3 regions of the Ornithinibacillus salinisoli genome follow, and region 1 is predicted to be linked to each of the others. Evidence: predicted binding sites of a transcription regulator. Region 1 holds the regulator's gene; each other region holds the start of a gene.
The links. Region 1 encodes CtsR, which represses protease genes until heat stress. Its sites were predicted from a motif close to ATGGTCAATAAAGGTCAAACA; they were not measured.
Positions count from the first base shown of each region.

Region 2: clpP (ATP-dependent Clp endopeptidase proteolytic subunit ClpP) is a predicted target of CtsR. The motif match lies at 1,917-1,937, and genes of this name have one in related genera.
Region 3: ACFSTA_RS03360 (ATP-dependent Clp protease ATP-binding subunit) is a predicted target of CtsR. The motif match lies at 2,191-2,211, and genes of this name have one in related genera.

Region 1 is NZ_JBHUMI010000044.1:61,771-66,065, reverse strand. It holds gene ACFSTA_RS19960 (GNAT family N-acetyltransferase) at 1-463, shown strand, start outside; gene ACFSTA_RS19955 (NUDIX hydrolase) at 629-1,246, opposite strand; gene ACFSTA_RS19950 (MgtC/SapB family protein) at 1,381-2,079, shown strand; gene ACFSTA_RS19945 (CtsR family transcriptional regulator) at 2,294-2,761, shown strand; gene ACFSTA_RS19940 (UvrB/UvrC motif-containing protein) at 2,859-3,407, shown strand; gene ACFSTA_RS19935 (protein arginine kinase) at 3,404-4,295, shown strand, end outside.
Region 2 is NZ_JBHUMI010000017.1:251,988-256,282, forward strand. It holds gene whiA (DNA-binding protein WhiA) at 1-774, shown strand, start outside; gene ACFSTA_RS15200 (HPr family phosphocarrier protein) at 926-1,180, shown strand; gene clpP (ATP-dependent Clp endopeptidase proteolytic subunit ClpP) at 1,262-1,852, opposite strand; tRNA gene ACFSTA_RS15210 (tRNA-Arg) at 2,095-2,170, shown strand; gene ACFSTA_RS15215 (hypothetical protein) at 2,429-2,965, opposite strand; gene ACFSTA_RS15220 (DUF4279 domain-containing protein) at 3,239-3,682, shown strand; partial or broken gene ACFSTA_RS15225 (IS3 family transposase) at 3,724-3,840, opposite strand.
Region 3 is NZ_JBHUMI010000006.1:21,622-25,916, forward strand. It holds gene ACFSTA_RS03360 (ATP-dependent Clp protease ATP-binding subunit) at 1-2,114, opposite strand, end outside; gene mbcS (acyl-CoA synthetase MbcS) at 2,285-3,865, opposite strand.

The DNA.
Region 1 (4,295 bases):
AATGACGACAGATGATGTTGATAAATTAATGGAAATATTCTCTGACCCAGAGGCTATGAAGTATTACCCTTCAACCAAAAACAAAGAACAAACAATCGATTGGATTAACTGGACTTTAAATAATTATGCTAAATATGGTGTAGGACTCTGGATTGTAGAAGATAGAGAAACAGGAGACTTCCTTGGACAATGTGGAATCGTACCTCAAGAAGTAGACGGTGTTACAGAAATGGAGATTGGCTATCTCTTTGCGAAACGTGTATGGGGAAATGGCTATGCAACAGAAGCAGCATCAGCTTGTAAAAATTACGGCTTTGAAAAATTAAAATTGAAAAAAATAATCTCTTTACCTGATGTAAATAATATCCCATCTACAAGAGTAGCTGAACGGATCGGTATGGAAGTTGAAAAGAAAATTGTAAAATGGGGAAAGGAAGTTAGCGTGTACTCTATATTAAAATAACTACTATATTTTTTAGGTAGGAAGCGTGTTAGATCTACTCTTTCAAAACTAATATGTATCAACAGAGAATCTACTATATTGTTTAGGGGTTGCGATTAGATAGGATTTATTAAAAATACAGAAAAAGATGGAGGACATTGTCCAGTCCTCCATCACGGAAGAAATTCAATCGAATAGGGTCTCTTTGTCCATATCTGTTAAAAAAGAAAACATCTCCTTAATTTGTGACTCTGTATTTCTTCTTTCAGATAGCTGAGGTAAATCATCCTTAGCAAAAAACTGAACATCATTTGTTTCCATTCCGACTGATGCATTTCCTTTAATAATATTACAACGAAAAAAGCATTTATAATAATGGTAAGGTTGTGGAGGATGAGGATGATGGTTATTATCAAAAAAAGCTAGTAGTTTAACAGCTTTTACATCAAATCCAGCCTCTTCCATTATCTCTTTCTCACAGTTTTCAGCAGCGGATAAGCCTACTTCACAAAACCCACCAGGTAATGACCATTTATTATCCATTTTTTCTTTAACCAATAATATTTTATTGTCTTGGAATACAACTCCACGAACATCAATTTTCGGAGTTTGGTACCCTTTTTCGGTAGCAAACAAGTCATGTATCTTTTCAAAACTCAATTCGGAGTGATTTGCCATTATTTCCGCACTAATCTCTCTTAATTCTTCATATCTTTCTATATCGTACTTATCCTTTGAGAAGCTTAGACCAGATTGCGCTAGTGCTTGTATTCGAATAGCCCAATCCAACCATTTCTTAGTCATAATTAAAACACCTCTTCCATTCAAGAAAATCACAAAACTAATAGGAGTGTTGACAAAAAAATTACATATTCACTTCTTATCTTCTTCTTAATATTGTAAACTAATAATAGAAATTAAAGAAGGAGGTTTACAAAATGGAACAGTTTATGAATACTATGATAGATGATAACTTTCTTCTTATTATTGTACGGGTACTTATAGCATTAGTTTTATCTGGATTAATTGGCTTTGAAAGGGAATTGAAAAATCACTCTGCAGGTTTTCGGACTCATATATTAGTGGGAGTAGGATCTTGTTTAATGATGGTGTTATCTCTTTTTGGTTTTGAGGCATTTATTGATGCACATGACAATGTTCGATTTGATCCAGCTCGGATACCATCCTATGTCATAAGTGGAATCGGGTTTTTAGGAGCCGGTACGATTATGGTTTATGGTGGAACAATACGTGGCTTAACTACCGCAGCATCTATATGGACCGTTGCAGGTATAGGATTAGTTGTTGGAGCGGGAATGTATGCTACAGCATTGTTTACAACAGTAGTAATTTTGTTAAGCTTAGCCTTCCTAAATAACTTTGAGAATCTATTTACGAAAGGTCATAAATCACAGGTAATCGAAATCGTAGCTCTTCCTGGATTAGCTATTAATAACGTTGTATCTGTATTTGAAAAATATAATTTATCCATTAAGAAGGTTGAAATTGTGAAAGTGGAAAATGATCTAAGGAGTATTTTTATAAAAATTGAACGGGATAAAGAACTGAACCATATATCCTTATTCGAAGAGCTATCAACAATTAGTTACGTAAAAAATATTAGTGAGAGAACTTAATAACGAAAGAACGAAACCGTGCCTATGTGTGCGGTTTTTCTGTCCTATACGTGTTTTTATTTATATTATTTTGTCTAGAATAAGAAGGAGTAACATAGTTGGCATTATTCCAGTTTTACAGTATAATAAATGCATAGTCAAAGATAGTCAAAGTCAAAAGGTTGTATTGGAATAGGAATACTCTGGCTGTTCAACGGGAATAAGGAGGTAAAAAATGAGTAACATATCCGACATAATCGAACAATACTTGAAAAAAATACTGCAGTCCAAAGGGCAGGATGTCATAGAAATCAAACGAAGTGAAATTGCTGATCAATTCCAATGTGTACCTTCACAAATAAATTATGTGATTAACACCCGTTTCACAATGGAAAAAGGGTATATTGTAGAGAGTAAGCGAGGTGGAGGTGGGTATATCCGGATAATAAGAATTAAGCATCAAGATAAATCGGAATTAATTGATGAAATTATAAGGCTTATTAACCCCACCGTTACACAACAAGCATCTATCGATGTTTTAGAAAGACTGATGGATGAAAATCTTTTAACAGAACGAGAAGCGAAGATCATGGTAAGTGCTATCGATCGGAATACGTTAGGGTTAAAATTACCAATTCGTGATGAGGTTAGGGCGCGTGTACTAACAGCAATGCTTACAACATTAAAGTATTTAAACAAGTAGTATGCCATACATATCAACTATTGATTACGTTGATAATGGTTAAATCTTTATAAACAGAATGCATCATAAAGTATTTTTTATAAAGGGGGATTAAAAAGTGCAATGCCAAGAATGTCAAAAGCGACCAGCTACCTTGCACTTCACTCAAGTTATCAATGGTAATAAGACAGAGGTTCAGTTATGTGAAGTGTGTGCAAAAGAAAAAGGGTATATGTCATATCCTGAAGAAGGGTATTCCCTTCACAATTTATTGACTGGTTTATTTAATTTCGATTCTTCACAAGTGAAAAATGCTCAAGGTACGCAATTTCAGCAAATGAAAGAATTGCAGTGCTCCAAGTGTAATATGACATTTTCTGAATTTAAGCGGGTCGGGAAATTTGGTTGTGCAGAATGTTACCACACCTTTGCAACGCATCTTGATCCGATTTTCCGACGTGTTCATAGTGGAAACACAAAACATCATGGAAAGATCCCTAAACGAAAGGGTGGAAGCTTGCATTTAAAAAAGCAAGTTGATACGTATAAGGCAGAACTACAAAATTTGATTGTTAATGAGGCCTTTGAGGAAGCAGCTACTGTTAGAGATAAAATTAGAGAAATAGAATTGAAAATTAGAAATAAAGAAGCGGGTGAGGATATATGACACTCCAACACTTTATGAATGAGGCGATTAGTCCGTGGATGAGAGAAGACGGTCCAGATAGTGATATAGTTTTGAGTAGTAGAATTCGCTTAGCTCGGAATTTTGCAGACAAAAGATTTCCGATCATAGCAGAAGTAGATGAATTAGAGGGAATTCGTGACTTCTTTCAAAAGGAGTACGAGCATGCATCCTTTCAAGACCATGATGAATTTGAGTTTTTTTCCATCAAAGATTTATCAGCAATTGAAAAACGTGTCCTTGTAGAAAAGCATTTAATTAGCCCTTTACTTGCTAAAAATGCAGATTCCTCGGCAACGATGATATCAAAAAATGAACAGGTATCAGTAATGATTAATGAAGAAGATCATATTCGTATGCAGCTTTATTTTCCAGGATTCCAACTATCGAAGGCATTAACAAAAGCATTTGAATTTGACGATTGGTTAGAGGAAAAAATTAATTTTGCATTTGATGAGACAAAAGGGTATTTAACTAGCTGTCCAACAAACGTAGGAACAGGAATGAGAGCCTCCGTGATGATGCATTTACCTGCTCTTGCTTTAACGAAACAAATCAATCGAATGATGCCAGCTATTAATCAATTCGGTCTTGTTGTCAGAGGTATTTATGGGGAAGGAAGTGAGGCGATTGGAAATCTCTTTCAAATTTCCAATCAAATTACACTTGGAAAAACAGAAGAAGATATCATTGAGGATTTACAGAGTGTCGTACAGCAGTTAATAGAGCATGAACGAAAAGCAAGAACGAGGTTAATGGAGCAATCTGCTACGAAGTTAGAAGATCGAATCTATCGCTCATTAGGCGTTTTGAAATATAGTAGAATCATCGAATCAAAAGAAGCAGCAATATGTCTATCAAATGTTCGAC
Region 2 (4,295 bases), on a different contig from region 1:
ATTTTAGTTAAAGAAAACTATCCATATCCAGTTGAACTCCTCGTCCGAAAGAAGATGAAACTAAAGAAAAATAATGTCTACATTGTTCGGTTGAAAAATAGTGTAGATAAAATCTTATCTGATTTGGATATACTACAGGGAGCCTTTTCTTTTGTTCGTACAATTTCGCCTAAGTATTTGGAAAAAGATTGCTGTAAACGAGCTTATTTACGTGGAGCTTTCTTAGCAGGAGGTTCTATTAACAATCCAGAAACCTCTTCCTATCATCTGGAAATATTTAATTTTCATGAAGAACATAATGATGCTTTATGTGAACTATTAAATATGTTTATTCTACATGCTCGAAATTTGGAGCGGAAAAATGGATATATTGTTTATATGAAAGAAGCAGAGAAAATCACAGAGTTTTTAAGCATTATTGGTGCACATAACGCGCTGTTCAAATTTGAGGATGTACGTATCGTTCGAGATATGCGGAATTCAGTAAACAGACTCGTGAATTGTGAAACAGCAAATTTAAATAAAACAATTGGTGCTGCATTTCGACAAATTGAAAATATCCAATTTATTGATAGAACGGTTGGTTTAGATGCTTTGCCCGAAAAACTTCAGGAAATTGCTTTATTACGAGTGCAACATGAGGATGTTTCCTTGAAGGAATTAGGTGAACTTGTTTCTAGTGGGAAAATTTCAAAGTCGGGTGTAAATCATCGATTGAAGAAGATTGACGAATTCGCTGAAAAGATAAAAAAAGGGGAAGTTAATCTTTGGTAAAATATGTTCCATTGCAACATGATTCATGGTATAATATCGTTAATTTAAAATGCGATACTATTTAGAATATATGGCTAATTATGATAGTGACAATTAGCCAATCTTTTTTACATCTTATGTTAACGCTTACTATTAAAAGGGGATGAGTAATTTGGTTGAGAGGACTGTAAAAGTTGAGCTAAAGACAGGATTACAGGCGAGACCAGCTGCACAATTTGTTCAAGAGGCAAACCGTTATGCAGCAAATTTATTTTTGGAAAAGGAAGATCGAAAAGTAAATGCCAAAAGTATCATGGGTTTAATGAGCCTAGCAATAACATCTGGAGAAACAATTAAGTTGATTGCAGATGGTTCCGATGAAGATGAAGCAATCCATCACTTAGTGTCCTTTGTGGAGGGGAATTAACGCATACATTTGTTTGTGAATTAAATAACATAAGGATAATAAAAATGGGTGTCTCACTTTAGAGATCACCCATTTTTTGTATTATTTATCTTCTTTACGAGTAAGAATTCGGTCAATTAAACCATAATCCACAGCTTTATCCGCTGTCATGAAATTATCTCGTTCTGTATCAGCCTCGATTACTTCGATTGGTTGACCAGTACGTTCAGATAGTATTTCATTCATCTTCCTCTTCATTTCAATAATACGTTTTGCATGAATTTCAATATCTGTTGCTTGACCTTGTGTACCACCTAATGGTTGGTGAATCATTACTTCACTATTTGGCAGTGCAAAACGCTTACCTTTTTCACCAGCTGCTAATAGGAATGCACCCATTGATGCTGCCATTCCAGTACAAATTGTTGATACATCTGCTTTGATAAATTGCATGGTATCGTAAATAGCCATACCAGCTGTGATAGATCCACCTGGTGAATTAATGTATAAAGAAATATCCTTATCAGGATCCTCTGCTTCTAGGAATAGTAGTTGCGCAACAATTGAGTTAGCAACATTATCATCAATAGCACTACCTAGCATAATAATTCGGTCTTTTAATAGTCGTGAGTAGATATCATATGCGCGCTCTCCACGGTTTGTTTGTTCAATGACTGTTGGTATTAAATTCATTGTAAAATCCTCCTTATTCTATACGTTCATCCATTAAGATTGGATCTATTTTTATCATAACTAAAAGGTCAATGAAGGTCAAACAAAAACGTTTGACAAATTTCTTATGTACGGATTAGTTTCATTCAAATATACTTCCCATCATACCCTTAACATGTGAAAAATAAACGTGGGGAATAAGAAAATACTTGTTTATACATGTGGAAAACGTTATAATAGCGTATGTGTCCTTTTTCAAATATGCGCCCATAGCTCAGCTGGATAGAGCACTGGTTTCCGGTACCAGGTTAGCCGGGGGTTCGAATCCCTCTGGGCGCGTTTTATAAAATTGATTAAAGCAAGGGGAGAGATTTTTTCTTCCCTTGCTTTTTTTTATTTTGAACAATAGAAATGACATTCTCAGGTTCACTTTCTTTTTTCTGATACAGTGATTTTTGGATGCTTGTTGCAGCGACTTCTTGAATTGTAGGATGATATGTGAGTACGTATAAGTAGTTTGTATGGATATGGATCGCGATGCCCTAATGTTTCTTAAAAAGAGGGAGATGCCACCTCTATTTATATTTATTTGTGTTTTTATTCTTTTTTAATTTCTTGCAAGGTTATTGTGAACTTATCTTCAAATGTCTTTTGAGTGAATGAACCTTCAATCCCTTCAATGTTCACTTGATATTTACCGTTTATTTCTTTGATTTTGGAATGTCCATCTACTTCATAATAATAGTCCACTTTTTTTTCAAGGAACAATAAATAAGATTCTCCAACATTTACATATTCAAAAGCCTGATCTAATAGTATAGTATCTGAAATATCTATGGAGTTTCGGTTATCATATAAAAGTTTAGTTATTTTTAAAGTTGCTAATTTGGCATTTAGTTTTTCTTCACTTACTTTTTTATCTTCAACTGATTCGACAGTGATAAAGGCAACCAAGTCTGTTTTTTCGTTCATTAGTGTATTAAAATCATAAATTGGCCAATCAGCAGAAGCTTCTGGACTATATTGAGGTGTGTTAGGTGCACTTTCCTCTATGTTATCAATACTCAAAATTGCTAATAGTGTACCTACAGTAAAAAAAGCTATTAAGATCACAGAAATAATTGTTTTTTTCATTTTTATCCCTCCCCTTTTAGCTCATATTCTGAATGTCATTAATATCATGTAATTGTGGTTTGTATCTCGGCCATAACTCATAATTGACTGATCTCGCCAATTATTTTCGAGTCTTTTAAAAGTGTAAGATACTAGATGAACAGAATTACCACTTTAATAATTCATAGAAATAGACGTGCATACTGTATCGGTCCAATCGTTATCTACTTGACAACAGATGGCTATCGTCCTATACCCTTATGATATAATAGGTTGACGAAGGAGTTAAACATTATGAGTAAAAAAACATCAATTGAAATATATTTAAATTTTAGAAAACACGAACCTAATTGGGACTTTTCCTTGTTTGCTATATCGGAAAAATTAGGAATCACACCGACGGATACCAAAAAAGTTGGGGAGTGGAATACACCTAAAAGACGATCTACTTTTACAGAATGGATATATAGTACAGGGGCTATTGAAACAATTGATTTTGAAATGGGTTTAGAAAAAATCGTTGATACTTTCAAAGATAAAGTTGACACCATCAATGAAATAAAAAAGGAATTAGGAGTTGAGACCTCAATTTGTGCCGTTACTCATGTGATTGATGGTAACTCTCCTGGATATTCCTTTCCAGTTGAGGTAATGAAATTCGCAGTTAGTATAGACACATTCATCGAAATCGATGAATATGTTTATGGTTTTGTTGAAAATGATTTAGATGAATATTAAAAGTATCCGCCTAAAGATTACTTTGGTGGTTACCCCAAAGGTTAGAGTTTTATAATGCAATGCAGTTGATTGGCTGATTGAGTTCGGTATTCGACTGGACTCAATCCGGCCAGTTTTACTTTTGATCGTTCATTGTTATACCAGCAGATATATTCTTCTAATTGTCTTATTAATTCTTCATAACTTAATAGTTTTTCCCCATAAAACATTTATGCTATAAAATATCAAAGAAATTCTCTATCGAAGCGTTGTCTACACAAGGTTGCTTTAAAATTAAATTAACACCTATTTCACAAAAAAAGTTATTCCATAATTCGATGCTCTCCCAATAAATTTAAAACTTTCCTTTACAATCCCAAACACACTTCACTATTTTTTGGGAAATTTTGTGGTATAACCCAATACGGCAAATAGAATGGCAACAACCAACAAAATATAGTTGAGATATTCAGGTAATTGGAAGAATTGAAGGATTCCAATTATAACTAATGTAATTAACATAATTCTAAAATAAAACTTATAACTTAATTTCAAAGCATCAACCCACCTCTATTTAAAATATTCACTTCCCACTACTCCTTTCTAAATATACGTTCTGTAGCTTAGTAAGTTT
Region 3 (4,295 bases), on a different contig from region 1:
TCTCCATCAACTAAATCTACATTTACGGCAGACAATGATTCTTCCTCTAAATATAAATCGGTTAATGGATCTTCAATCTTATCTTGGATGACACGGCGCAATGGTCGTGCACCAAATCGTGGATCATATCCAAGACGAACGAGTTCTCGTTTGGCTTCCTCTGTAATACTAATGTTCAACTCATTTTCTTTCACGGTTGCTTCAAGATCATGAAGCATTAAGTCTACAATTTCAACTAGGTTATCTTCACTTAGCTCATTGAAGGTAATAATTGAATCAAAGCGATTTAAGAACTCAGGTTTAAAGTATGCACTTAATTTCTCAAGTTGTGAAACAGATTCATGGGCTGTGTTGTTAAAGCCTACATTGATTTGTTTTACTCCTGTTCCAGCATTACTAGTCATAATAATTACGGTATCTTTGAAGCTCACTGTTCTACCATGTGAATCTGTTAGATGCCCATCCTCCATAATTTGTAGGAACATATTCTGTACATCTGGATGTGCTTTTTCAATTTCATCCAAAAGAATAATGGAGTATGGGTTGCGTCGTACACGTTCTGTTAATTGCCCAGCTTCTTCATGACCAACATATCCTGGAGGCGAACCAATAATTTTAGACACGGTGTGTTTTTCCATATACTCACTCATGTCTAAGCGAATAAGGGAATCTCGTGTCCCAAACAATTCTTCAGCAAGTGCTTTTGTTAATTCGGTTTTACCGACACCAGTTGGTCCGACAAATAAGAATGATCCAATTGGACGGTATTTTGATTTAAGTCCTGCACGGCTACGACGAATCGCTTTAGCAACTTTAGCTACCGCTTCACCTTGACCTATCACTTTTTTGCCTAGGTTTTCAGCAATGTTTTTTAGTTTTTCTCGGTTCTCAGCTTGTAGCTTGGTTACTGGGATACCTGTTTTTTCTTCCACAATTAACTGGATGTCTGAAATATCTACATCGATTACTTGCTCCTTCCCTTTCGCTTTTTCCAATTGTTTCTGTAATTGGATTTCTTGGTAGCGAAGGTTTGCTGCACGTTCGTAATCTTCTTTTTCAGCCGCTTCTTCTTTTTCATTAATAATTTCTTGAAGTTTTTGTTCAATAGAATTGGAGTCTTTTTCTGCATTTGCCAAGTTTAAGCGTGATCCAACTTCATCCATCAAATCAATCGCTTTATCTGGTAAGAAGCGATCTTGGATATATCGCTCTGACAGTGTTACAAAAGCATGAATTGCTTCCTCTGAAAAACGCACTTCATGAAATGCCTCATAACGATCTTTAATGCCAGCTAAAATTTGAATTGCCTCTTCTATAGTAGGCTCCTTCACTTGTATCGGTTGGAAACGGCGCTCTAAGGCAGCGTCTTTCTCAATTTGACGATACTCCTTCAATGTAGTTGCTCCAATGATTTGCATTTCTCCACGTGCTAATGCTGGTTTTAATATATTCCCTGCATCCATTTGTGAACTTTCTGCAGTTCCAGCACCGACTAGCAAGTGAATTTCATCAACAAATAGAATGACATCTTTTCGTGATTGAACTTCTTGAATTAACTTTTTCATTCGTTCTTCAAATTGACCACGAACACCCGTATTCGCAACAAGAGATGCCACATCTAATAAATAAACTTCTTTATTCATTAGTTTCGCAGGTACGTTTCCTTCTGCAATTTTCAGAGCTAGTCCTTCTGCTATTGCGGTTTTACCAACACCAGGTTCACCAATTAATACCGGATTGTTTTTATTTCTTCTATTTAGAGTCTCGATTACACGCTTCACTTCTTGGTCACGGCCAATAACTGGATCGACTTCGCCGTGTCGAGCAGCATTTGTAATGTTCTTGCCTAATTGATCTATTAAACCATTGCCTTTGTTTCCTTTTTGTTTCGTTCTCGTTGTTGTTTGACTAGAGCCATTTCCTTGGAAGTTAGCATATGCATCCTCGTTATTTCCGTCAAAAAATGGATTATTGAACATATCATTTGAATTCATCATATTATTTTGGATGTCACGGAAACATGAATTACAGAGGTGCATCTGCATTCTTTCATGGTTCATTTGCATTTGCATATTAATATTTGCTTCATTTACACCACATTGTTGACATTTCATTTTCCATTCCTCCTATTGATTATATACTATTTGACTAATTTGACTTTGACTATCTTTGACTTTATGACTACATTATACTCTGACCTTTTTTGACTTTCAAGTGTTTTGATTCATTTTTTTGTCATAAAAATAACCCCTATCCCAGTTAACCAGGATAGAGGTTACTATGTTTAATTATTTAATAACTCCTTCTGTCTCAATTCCACACGTCTGATCTTACCTGATGTTGTTTTCGGAAGATCATCTAAAAATTCAATTTCTCGTGGATATTTATATGGTGCTGTCATTTCCTTTACATGATTTTGTAATTCCTTGATCAAATTCGGATCTTCTCGATCGACACTTTTCTTTAACACGACAAAGGCTTTGACAATACTGCCACGAATTTCATCCGGACTAGCAACTACTGCACACTCTTGCACAGATGGATGTTTGACCAAAGCATCTTCCACTTCGAATGGCCCGATTGTATATCCGGAGCTAATGATAATATCATCTCGCCGTCCTTCAAACCAGAAATAGCCATCTTCATCTTTTCTTGCTTGATCACCTGTAATATAAAATTCACCACGCCTAGCCATGTGCGTACGTTCTTGGTCTTTTAAGTATTCTCGGAACAATGCAGGGCTATTGAGTCGAACAGCAATATCACCTATTTCATTGACATCCACTGGCTTGCCAAATTCATCAATAATTTCCACATCATTACCCGGCGTTGGTTTCCCCATGGATCCAGGTTTCACTTCCATATCTTTCATTACACCAAGTAAAAGTGTATTTTCTGTTTGGCCATACCCGTCCCGAACGGTTACATCAAAATACTTTCTAAACGTATCAATTACCTCTACATTTAACGGTTCTCCAGCGGAAACTGCACTATGGAGCGCTGGTAGCTGATAGTCTTGTAGGTTGTCAACCTTTGCCATTAAGCGATATTCTGTCGGTGTGCAGCATAATACATTAATCTCATGGTCTTGCAAGAGGCTTAAGTATTTCTTTGGATCGAATTTCCCGTGATAAATGAAACCAGTTGCACCTGTTCCTAATACAGAAAGAAATGGACTCCATATCCATTTTTGCCAGCCCGGTCCTGCTGTTGCCCAAACTTTATCTCCTTCATCAATACATAACCAATTTTCAGGAGCTGTTTGTAAATGGGCAAATCCCCATCCATGTGTATGTACAACTCCTTTTGGATTACCAGTTGTACCAGAAGTATACGATACAAATGCTATATCATCCCGTGTCGTATTTGCGGTTACTAAGCTATCACCTGCATCTTCCATTAAACCATCTAAAAAAAACCAATCATCTACAGGTTGTCCAACAACAAATTTTTTCAACTGCTCATATTCCTGTAAGTCCTTATATTGTTCAACAAATGGATAATGACTTATGACTCCATCTACCTCTCCATGTGTGACGCGATATTGTAAATCCTTTGTTTTTAGCATTTCTGAACTCGGAATAATAATAATACCTGTCTTAAGTGCAGCCAAATATACTTCATAGGCCTCTATTAATCGTGGAATCATAATGAGAACTTTATCGCCTTTTTGTAAACCACTATTAAGGAAAGCGTTTCCAATTTTATTTACATTTTTCAATAGTTGGTCATATGTAATTTCACGCGAATTCCCAGTATCATCTTCCCAGATTAACGCTTTTCTTGTTGGAGCTAATGCTGCATGTCGTTCCATTTCCATAACGATGTTATAATCTTGCGGAGCAATGAGATCTTCTCGTTTCATTCTATCAACTCCTCACATTTAATTACAAACATTATATCAAAAATTCTCAAAATTTCAAATCAATCTTATTACCTAGATATAGAACAAAAGCGCAAGCGCCCTTACAGACTAAAAACGCCACGTCCTGTGGCAACGCCTGTACTAGCACGTCCTGTGCGTCGTAGCGACGTACGAACTGCGCCAGCGTAACGCTGGTGGTTCAATGTTGCCACGCAAAGTGGTGGTTTTAATTGAACATTCCCCGTAGGAGATAAAGGAAACATGCCCCTTCATAGGGGTATGCCGACGTTGGGCGCAAAGCCCGATTTTAGTCGGCCTTCCTTTAATCTTACAGTTTTAGGATGTTCGACTATGTCGAACTGTTATCGTACGAAGGTGAGGGAAGTTGCGCTAGGCGCTGGGCGCTGGTCGATGAAATCGCCACGTCCTG